Regions from separate parts of the Nocardia sp. NPDC049526 genome, predicted to be linked through region 3. Evidence: riboswitches for the same ligand, from Rfam matches in the RefSeq annotation. Region 3 holds a riboswitch; each other region holds the start of a gene.
What was found. A riboswitch is a leader RNA that binds a small molecule or an ion and turns the genes downstream of it on or off. The one in region 3 is predicted to bind S-adenosylmethionine.

Region 1 (2,197 bases), on a different contig from region 3:
ACATGAGGCCATGCTCGAGTCATCGACGCCGATCGGCGCGAGCGCCACAGCCGAGGACGCTGTGCGCGCCCCAGCGAACCCAGGGCCCAGCGCGCCCGGCGGTCTCGGGTTGCGCGAGCGCAAGAAGCAGCAGACCCGGTTGCGCATCATCGAGGTGGCGCTCGACCTGTGCGACGCACAGGGATTCGAAGCGACGACGGTCGAACAGATCGCGGACCGCGCGGATGTTTCCCCGCGCACGATCAATCGGTATTTCGACAGCAAAGAGGCCATCGTCCTCGGGCCGGTCAAGGACTTCGGACTCGCGATCGCCGAGTGCCTGCGCGGACTCCCGGTCACCGGCAATGAGCTGCAATCGCTGCGCGAGGCCTTCCTGCTGGTCGTCGACCAAGCCGCGGTGAATGTCGAGGGACCGCTGTCGTTCCGGCGCTTCCAGCAGATGCAGCGGATTCTGCGCAGCAGTCCGACGGTCAGTGCGCAGAGCATGGAACTGGCCGACGATAAGAACGCCGCGATCGCCGACGTGATCGCCGAGCGACTCGGCACCCAGCCCGACGCGCTACCGGTACGACTGGTCGTCGGCGCCTGGCAGCTGATCGGCCACCTCAGCATGGAGTGCCAGAACTCGATCTTCGACGAGGAGGACACCTCCGCGGCCGCCGCGGAGGCCCGCACCGGATTCACCACGTCGTTCGACGAGTTCATGCGCGTGTGCACCGGGCAGCCTGCGACCGAACCGGCGGAAACCCGGTAACGGATTTCAGTCGCCGACCGCGCGCCGGTTACCATGTCCGTCAGGTCATGAGTGCCAGCGCGAAGCCCCGGCTTGCTGGACGGCAACCCTCCAGCAGCGGTGGGGTGCTCCGGGTGATGACCGGGCTCTCGATGGTCGAGGGCAAGCGCGCACTTCAGGAGGTATTTCCGATGAGTTGTTGTCCGTTACCCGCACCTCGATAAGACCTGCCGGCGAACAACCCTTTGGAGCACGACATGAGTGACCCCATCGCGTCCGCGGCCGCACTCCCGGTCTACCGGACCGCGGCCCGGTTCAGCCGGGTAGCTAACATCGGGGATGTGCGTTCCCTCGTGATACCCCCGGTATCGGCGACGCACTGTGCGCGGCGGGTCGGTTTCACGGCGGCGACGTCGTGAGCGAGCGCAGCGAGCGAACCATCAACACAACACCCTCGGTCGCGACGGAGCCGAGCGCTAGCGAGGCGGAGTCGTGACCGTGACCGACCCCACCAGTACCGCGCGTTCGTCCGCGGTGGCCCTGCCACCGCCGGACGGGAGGCTCGGCATCATTGCCATCGGGGATGTGCGACTGGAGACCGGCGCGGTCATCCCGGACGTTCATCTGGCCGTGCAGCGCTGGGGTGAGCTCTCCCCCGCACTGGACAATGTGGTGCTCGTCGAGCACGCGCTGACCGGCGATTCGCATGTCGTCGGGGTGCCCGACGACATCCATCCGCTGCCCGGCTGGTGGGACGGCCTGGTCGGGCCGGGCGCACCGGTGGATACCGACGAATGGTGCGTCATCGCGACGAATGTGCTCGGCGGCTGCAAGGGCAGCACCGGCCCCTCGACGCTGGCACCCGACGGAAAGCCTTGGGGTGCAAGGTTTCCGGAGATCTCGATCCGGGATCAGGTGACCGCGGAAGCGGCACTGCTCGATCTGCTCGGCATCGAACGCCTGGCCGCCGTCGTCGGCGGTTCGATGGGTGGCATGCGGGTGCTGGAGTGGATGGTCGGCGCGCCGGAGCGGGTCGCATCCGCACTGGTGCTCGCCGTCGGCGCACGCGCCACCGCCGACCAGATCGGCACGCAGACAACGCAAATCGCCGCCATCAAGGCCGATCCCGACTGGCAGGGCGGCGACTACCACGACACCGACCGCACCCCGACGACCGGCATGGGCATCGCCCGCCGCATCGCGCACCTGACCTACCGCACCGAGGGCGAACTCGATCACCGCTTCGAGAACAATGCGCAGGGCGACGAGGATCCACGCAACGGCGGCCGCTACGCGGTGCAGAGCTATCTGGACCACCAGGCCGAAAAGCTTTGCAGCCGTTTCGATCCCGCCACCTACGTCCTGCTGACCGAGGCGATGAACCGACACGATATCGGCCGCGGGCGCGGCGGTATCGCGGCCGCACTCGCCGCCACCCCGGTACCGTGCGTGGTCGGCGGCGTC
Region 2 (2,197 bases), on a different contig from region 3:
ACCTCGGCATCGGACTTCATCAACGCGTCGGCGGCGTAGATACCGGCCGGTCCCGCGCCCACGATCGCGATGCGAAGCGGGCGAGTCGCTGCACTGTGTTCGGTCATCTTTTACGCGCACCCTTATGGTCGAAACAATTACGGCGTCAGTCTTAGCTTAGGCTAACTTGACGCACCCTCTCGGTCGCATCTGCTGATGCGGACAGGCGGCCATCTCGGCTATGACAGCAGGCCGCAGTCTCGCGATTCTATCGGTGGCACAGCGCGCACCCTGCGGCGGTGCGTACACCGGGTGTTTGCTGCCCCGGCCCACCTACCGTGACTACCCGCTCTACCGACATCTATCAAATCCTGGCGGCGCAGGTTCCGGGGCCGAATGCCGGATACCGCCGTCCACCAGGGATGATCGACCCATGACAGAGCAGCAGGGCACCGATGAAGAACCCGTAATCGAGGTCGATCAGACCGATCGTCGCTCCATCGCGCCGTTCATCGCGGCGGCCGTCTTCGCCGCTGTCGTGCTGGTCGCGATCGTCCTCGGTGCGGTGCTTTCGCCCGCTGAGAAAAATGTCACAGAATCGGACAAGATCGCGGCCGCGGTGCAGCGCTACGCGGAGGCCCGCGCCACCACCGACAGCACGCCGCCGCCGGGCGTGGCCTGTCAGGGCTTCGACGAGAGCAAGACGTCGCTCGCGGGTCAGTTCGGCGGGGCCGCGGCCGGAAAGTCGATCAAGGTCACCAAGATTGAGAATGCGATGGTCGACGGCGATAAGGCCAAGGCGACGGTGACCATCGCGGTCGACGGCCGGGAGACCCCGGCGACCTGGAATCTGACCCGTTCCCAAGACCGATGGATCGTCTGCGGTTGATTCCTTATGCGCGGTGCGAACTGGGGTTTGACATGGCGGCCCCTGCCCAGGCAATCTCATTTTCGGGTCATGAGTACCAGCGCCAAGCCCCGGCTGGCTGGTCGGCAACCCTCCTCCGCGGTGGGGTGCTCCGGGTGACGACCTGGCCGCGCACCGAAACCCAGGTGCGGCAAGCGTGGATTCACAGGAGGATCGCATGACATATGCCGGTGACATCACCCCACAGCAGGCGTGGGAGTTGTTGCAGGACAATCCCGAAGCTGTCCTGGTGGACGTGCGCACCGAGGCCGAATGGCGTTTCGTCGGTGTGCCGGATACGACTTCGATCGAACGGCCGACGGTGCTGATCGAATGGGTCGACAGCAACGGCGCCCGCAACGGTGAGTTCGTCGAGCAGCTGACCAAGGCGCTGGAGGGGCGCGATCCGGCAGCGCCCGTCGTCTTCCTCTGTCGCTCCGGACAGCGTTCCATCGGTGCGGCAGTCGCCGCGACCGGGGCAGGCATCGCCCCGTCGTTCAATGTGCTGGAGGGCTTCGAAGGCCCGATCGACGAGCTCGGACATCGTGGCGGCTCCGGCTGGCGCGCCATCGGCCTGCCCTGGCGGCAGTCATGATCACCGGTGGTGCGTTCGACAAGCCGCTGCCCGAGGGTGTCGGTCCCGCGACGCTCGGCGTGCGAGGTGGCCTGCGCCGCTCGGGATTCGAGGAAACCGCCGAGGCGCTGTATCTGTCCTCCGGTTTCGTCTATGAGAGCGCCGAGGCGGCCGAAGCCGCGTTCACCGGCGATATCGAGCATTTCGTCTACTCCCGCTACGGGAACCCGACGGTCGCCATGTTCGAGGAGCGGCTGCGTCTGATCGACGGCGCCGAAGCATGTTTCGCGACCGCGAGCGGCATGTCGGCCGTATTCACCGCGCTCGGTGCGCTTTTGGGCGCGGGCGATCGACTTGTGGCCGCGCGCAGCCTGTTCGGCTCGTGCTTCGTCGTGTGCAACGAGATTCTGCCGCGCTGGGGTGTGGAGACGGTCTTCGTCGACGGCGATGATCTGGATCAGTGGGAGCAGGCGCTTTCGGTGCCGACCCAGGCCGTCTTCTTCGAGACACCGGCCAATCCGATGCAGACGCTGGTCGACGTGCGCCGGGTGACCGAACTCGCGCATGCCGCCGGCGCGAAAGTGGTGCTGGACAACGTCTTCGCCACGCCGCTGCTGCAGCGCGGTTTCGAACTCGGTGCGGACGTGCTGGTGTATTCCGGCACCAAGCACATCGATGGTCAGGGCCGGGTACTCGGCGGTGCGATCCTCGGCGATCAGGACTACATCGACGGTCCG
Region 3 (2,197 bases):
TCGGGTGTCGGGTTCCAAAGTCCGTCAGTACTGGCGTAATTCCACGACGCACCCGTGTCGACCAGGGTGGCGATGGCCTCGACCAGCCGATCCACATCGGCGGAGCTGGTGCCGAGGCCGATGCTGGCACGCAGCGCACCGTCCAGGCCGAGCCGCTCGAGCAGCGGGTGGGCGCAGAAGCGGCCGTCGCGAATGCCGATGCCGTGTTCGGCGGAGAGATAGGCCGCGACGTGTCCGGGGACGAATCCGTCCAGCGTGAAGGCGACAATGCCGACGGTGTCGGGGCTGTCGTCCCAGATGCGCAGCAGGTTGACGCCCGGAATCGCGGACAGCCCGGCACGCAGGCGATCGGCGAGCAGTCGCTCATGCGCGGCAAGGGTTTTCGGATCGATCGCGCACAGCGCGTCACATGCGGCGGCGAGTGCGGCCGCGCCCAGCACATTCGGCGAACCGGCCTCGTGACGCTGTGGTGCCGATGCCCATTCCGCGCTGGTAGTGGTGACCTCGCGGACCGCCCCGCCGCCCGCCAGATACGGTTCGGCGGCATCGAGCCAATCCCGGCGTCCGACAAGCACTCCCGCGCCGAACGGTGCGTAGAGCTTGTGGCCGGAAAAGGCGAGGTAGTCGATTCCGGTGGCGCGCAGGCTGATTCGACGATGCGGTGCCAGTTGCGCGGCATCGACCAGGATCCGCGCACCGCACTGGTGCGCGATGGTGGCCAGGCGCTCGAGTGGCAGCACCTCACCGGTCACATTCGACGCGCCGGTGACCGCGAGCAATGCCGCCGGCCTACTGCACAATTCGGCGATCAGCTGGCGGATCGTCTCCTCGACGGTCGCCGCGGCCTTGACGACGCGACGACCGTGCCGGGTCCAGGGCAGGAAGTTCGCATGATGTTCGATATCCAGCACCACGGTGTCGCCGGGCACACAGGCGGCGAGCAGATTCAGCGAATCGGTGGTGTTGCGGGTGAACACCACCACCTGGTCGTCGGCGGCGTCGAGGAAGCGGGTGACCGAGCCGCGCGCGGCCTCGTAGCACTCGGTGGAGATCCGCGAGGCGTAACCGGCACCGCGGTGCACGCTCGCGTAGAACGGCAGCAGCTGCTGCACGCGGTCGGTGACCTGCGCCAATGCCGGTGCGCTAGCGGCGTAGTCGAAGTTCGCGTAGGTGGTCGTTCCGCCCTGTACGAGCGGCACCTGGAGGTCGTCGCCGGAAACCCGGGCGAGGGCGGCACAGCTCTGCTCAACTACAGCGGTCATCACAAATCCCATCGGCTGTGGGACCCGAAATCAGGTGATCATCCGAGTCCGCGCTTGCCGCACCCGGTCGGGCTGCGGCCCGGTCGTCACCCGGAGCACCCCGCCGCGGAGGAGGGTTGCCGACCAGCTAGCCGGGGCTTGACGCTGGTACTCATGACCTGAACCGAGATTGGCAGATGCCACACCGTCCTGTCAACCGAATCATTTCTGCATACACATGCAGTCGAATAAATAACCTTGCAATGCCGAGCGATGTGCGATCTGATCGAGAGGTGACGCTTTCCCTGCTGCTCAGCTTTATCGGCCTGTGCATTCTGCTGTCGATCACGCCCGGCCCGGATTCGTTCCTGGTGCTGCGTTTCTCGATCGTGGACGCGCGACCCGGTATCGCCGCGGCGATCGGCTCGGCATTGGGCGGGATCGTGTGGGCGGTGGTGGTCGCAGCGGGCGTCGCCGCCCTGCTGGAACAGTCCGCGACGGCCTACCGGACGCTCAAGGTCGTCGGCGGAATCTACTTGGTGTACTTGGGAATTCGGGCGCTGATCGATCACCGCAAGCAGCGCGGGGCGGGCACCGCCGCGGCGTCCGGACAGTCGGCCGCGCAGGCTCCCGCCTCGATCCGCTCGGCATTCGCCGCAGGTCTGGTGTCGTGCATGTTCAACCCGAAGGTCGGGCTGTTCTACCTGGCGGTTCTGCCGCAATTCCTCACCGATGTCACCTTTCTGAACACCCTCGCCCTCGGCGCCATCGAATGCTCCATTGCCGCCGTCGAGATGATCCTGCTCGCCGTGCTGGCGTCACGAGCGGTTGCGATGTTGCGCCGCCCACAGGTTCGCGATCGGCTCGAACAGATCAGCGCGGCCATTCTCGCCGCGCTCGGCATCGGCACGGCCGCTTCTGCCGCGTGATCCGTCATGCGCCTGGCCGGCCGCCGC
Region 4 (2,197 bases), on a different contig from region 3:
CACGGTGCCGAAGACTGCGGCGAGTACAGTGCCGGATCCGGTGTCGACCGGAACCGCGCGCACCCCACCGACCGGGAATACGGCGACGAAGTCTTGGATGGCGCGTTCGGCCAGTGGCCTTACCTCGGCGGGGATTTCGGCGGGCACCATCGTGCGGACCACATCGGACATCGATCCCATGGCGGTGATGCCGCTGCGGCCGTTGGCCAGGTTGACCCAGGCGACGTTCATGCCCGAAGCATTCGTGCCGTCCGGGCCGAGGCCGTAGGGGACGAAGGTGAACATGACTTGGCCCGCCTTGACGGCGCTCGGGTCGAGTCCCGGAATGGCCACCGTGGTTTTGGGCCACGGCCCCGGGACTGCGCCCGCAACCGCGGGAACCAGACCGAGGCTGCCGGTGTCGGAGCAGAACGGCGCGACCGCCGGGTAGAGGAACGGGTCGATGCCCAACGTGCGCAGCGCCTCTACGACGGCTCGATAACCGGCGAACAGATCACCGGGTGCGGCCTGGGCGGGGGGTGCGGTCGCGGCCGGAACGGCTGGTGCGGGCATCGGCGCCGGACCCGCGGCGGCGATGCCGGGGACGGCGAGAGTCAGCGCGGCCGTACCGGTCGCGATGGCGGTTAGCGTGGTCAGACGGCGCAGCAGGGTCACGGCAGACCTCCTCATCGTCGGGCACGAATCGAGGTCCGAGAGTACTCCGGCAAACCTTCGCAACAGCGTCTATTCCGGCGGTCGACACATTCGCGCCGCGCGTTCCGATGGGCCGCCGCGGCGATCCGAAGGTGGGAAATTCGGACGAAGAGCACACGGAAAACCGGGTCCGAAATGCCACGATCCACTGCTCGACCGGGACAATAGTGCCTGCTCACGACCACACAAACAAGGTCTGCGCTCACGCTGATTCGTACCCTTGTGCCGGACTTCGCCTGCTTCGCATGATATTTCGGCTAGGCCCATTGACCGACCCGTGCTCGGCGTCGGACACACCATCCAGAGCGACCGAGAGACCTGGCTCGTCGACGTCGCAGCAACCCCCCGGTCACCGGGTGCGGGTGCTTCCGCCGGGAACGATGGAGGAACCGAAATATGAGCGCGTCCGTCGCATCCGATACTCCGGTATCGGATGTCCCGATACCGGCTGCACCCACCGCCACCGTAGGCACTACCGGCGCACCGGCGATCGCCAAGTCCTGGCACCCGTGGCGCTGGGTCATCAGCGCCATCGCGCTCGTGCTACTCGCGCAGTTCGTCCACGGACTGGCCACCAATCCGGGCTGGGATTGGTCGACATTCGCCAAGTACTTCACCGCGAAATCGGTGCTGTCGGCGCTGAAGGTCACCCTGGAGCTGACCCTGTGGGGCACGGCGCTGGGATTCCTGATCGGTACGGCATTGGCGATCGCCCGACTGTCGAATAATCCGGTGCTGCGGGTGATCTCGTGGGTCTATATCTGGGCGTTCCGCTCGATTCCGCTGATCGTGCAGCTGCTGTTCTGGTTCAACATCGCCTACCTGTACCACAAGCTCTCGCTCGGAATCCCGTTCGGCCCTTCCTTTCTCACCTTCGAGGTGAACGGGGTGATCAGCGGATTCACCGCGGCCGTCATCGGACTCGCATTGCATCAGGCGGCGTATGCGGCCGAGATCATCCGGGCCGGGTATATCTCGGTCGATCCTGGGCAGCTGGAAGCAGCCGCGGCACTGGGTATTCCGCGGGTACGGCAGTTCCGTACGGTCATCGTCCCGCAGGCCATGCGCTCGATCCTGCCGAATGCGACCAATGAAGTGATCAGCCTGTTCAAGGGCACCTCGATCGTGTCGGTCATGGCGATCGCGGAACTCTTCTACCAGGTCCAGGTGATCTACGGCCGCAACGGCCGGGTGGTGCCGCTGCTCATGGTGGCCACCGTCTGGTACATCGTGCTGACCACGATTCTGTCGGTGGTGCAGTTCTATATCGAACGCCACTACGCCAAGGGCGCGCACCGCACGCCCCCGCCGACACCGGTGCAGAAGGTCTGGCGCAGGCTGCGCGAAATCGCCGAAGCCGGTTCCGCCGCACCGCGCGGAGCGACCCGATGAGCGCACCGGTAGAAGTGGGCCGGGCTCCTGCGGTCGAGGTGCGCGGCGTGCGAAAGTCCTACGGCGGCACCGAGGTACTTGCCGGCATCGACCTGACCGTACGGGCCGGTGA

Region 1: another riboswitch for S-adenosylmethionine. It lies ahead of ACIBW7_RS32000 (homoserine O-acetyltransferase); the one in region 3 lies ahead of ACIBW7_RS04520 (aminotransferase class V-fold PLP-dependent enzyme).
Region 2: another riboswitch for S-adenosylmethionine. It lies ahead of ACIBW7_RS41570 (rhodanese-like domain-containing protein); the one in region 3 lies ahead of ACIBW7_RS04520 (aminotransferase class V-fold PLP-dependent enzyme).
Region 4: another riboswitch for S-adenosylmethionine. It lies ahead of ACIBW7_RS27270 (amino acid ABC transporter permease); the one in region 3 lies ahead of ACIBW7_RS04520 (aminotransferase class V-fold PLP-dependent enzyme).

Annotation. Positions count from the first base shown of each region.
Region 1 covers NZ_JBITMA010000012.1:17,646-19,842, reverse strand. Annotated here, with positions in the region: gene ACIBW7_RS32005 (TetR/AcrR family transcriptional regulator) at 11-754, shown strand; SAM riboswitch class IV at 798-908, shown strand; gene ACIBW7_RS32000 (homoserine O-acetyltransferase) at 1,268-2,197, shown strand, end outside.
Region 2 covers NZ_JBITMA010000027.1:22-2,218, forward strand. Annotated here, with positions in the region: partial or broken gene ACIBW7_RS41560 (FAD/NAD(P)-binding protein) at 1-107, opposite strand, end outside; gene ACIBW7_RS41565 (hypothetical protein) at 413-868, shown strand; SAM riboswitch class IV at 934-1,050, shown strand; gene ACIBW7_RS41570 (rhodanese-like domain-containing protein) at 1,065-1,481, shown strand; gene ACIBW7_RS41575 (O-succinylhomoserine sulfhydrylase) at 1,478-2,197, shown strand, end outside.
Region 3 covers NZ_JBITMA010000001.1:1,033,917-1,036,113, reverse strand. Annotated here, with positions in the region: gene ACIBW7_RS04520 (aminotransferase class V-fold PLP-dependent enzyme) at 1-1,262, opposite strand, end outside; SAM riboswitch class IV at 1,308-1,421, opposite strand; gene ACIBW7_RS04515 (LysE family translocator) at 1,535-2,170, shown strand.
Region 4 covers NZ_JBITMA010000009.1:123,857-126,053, forward strand. Annotated here, with positions in the region: gene ACIBW7_RS27265 (hypothetical protein) at 1-654, opposite strand, end outside; SAM riboswitch class I at 987-1,080, shown strand; gene ACIBW7_RS27270 (amino acid ABC transporter permease) at 1,090-2,085, shown strand; gene ACIBW7_RS27275 (amino acid ABC transporter ATP-binding protein) at 2,082-2,197, shown strand, end outside.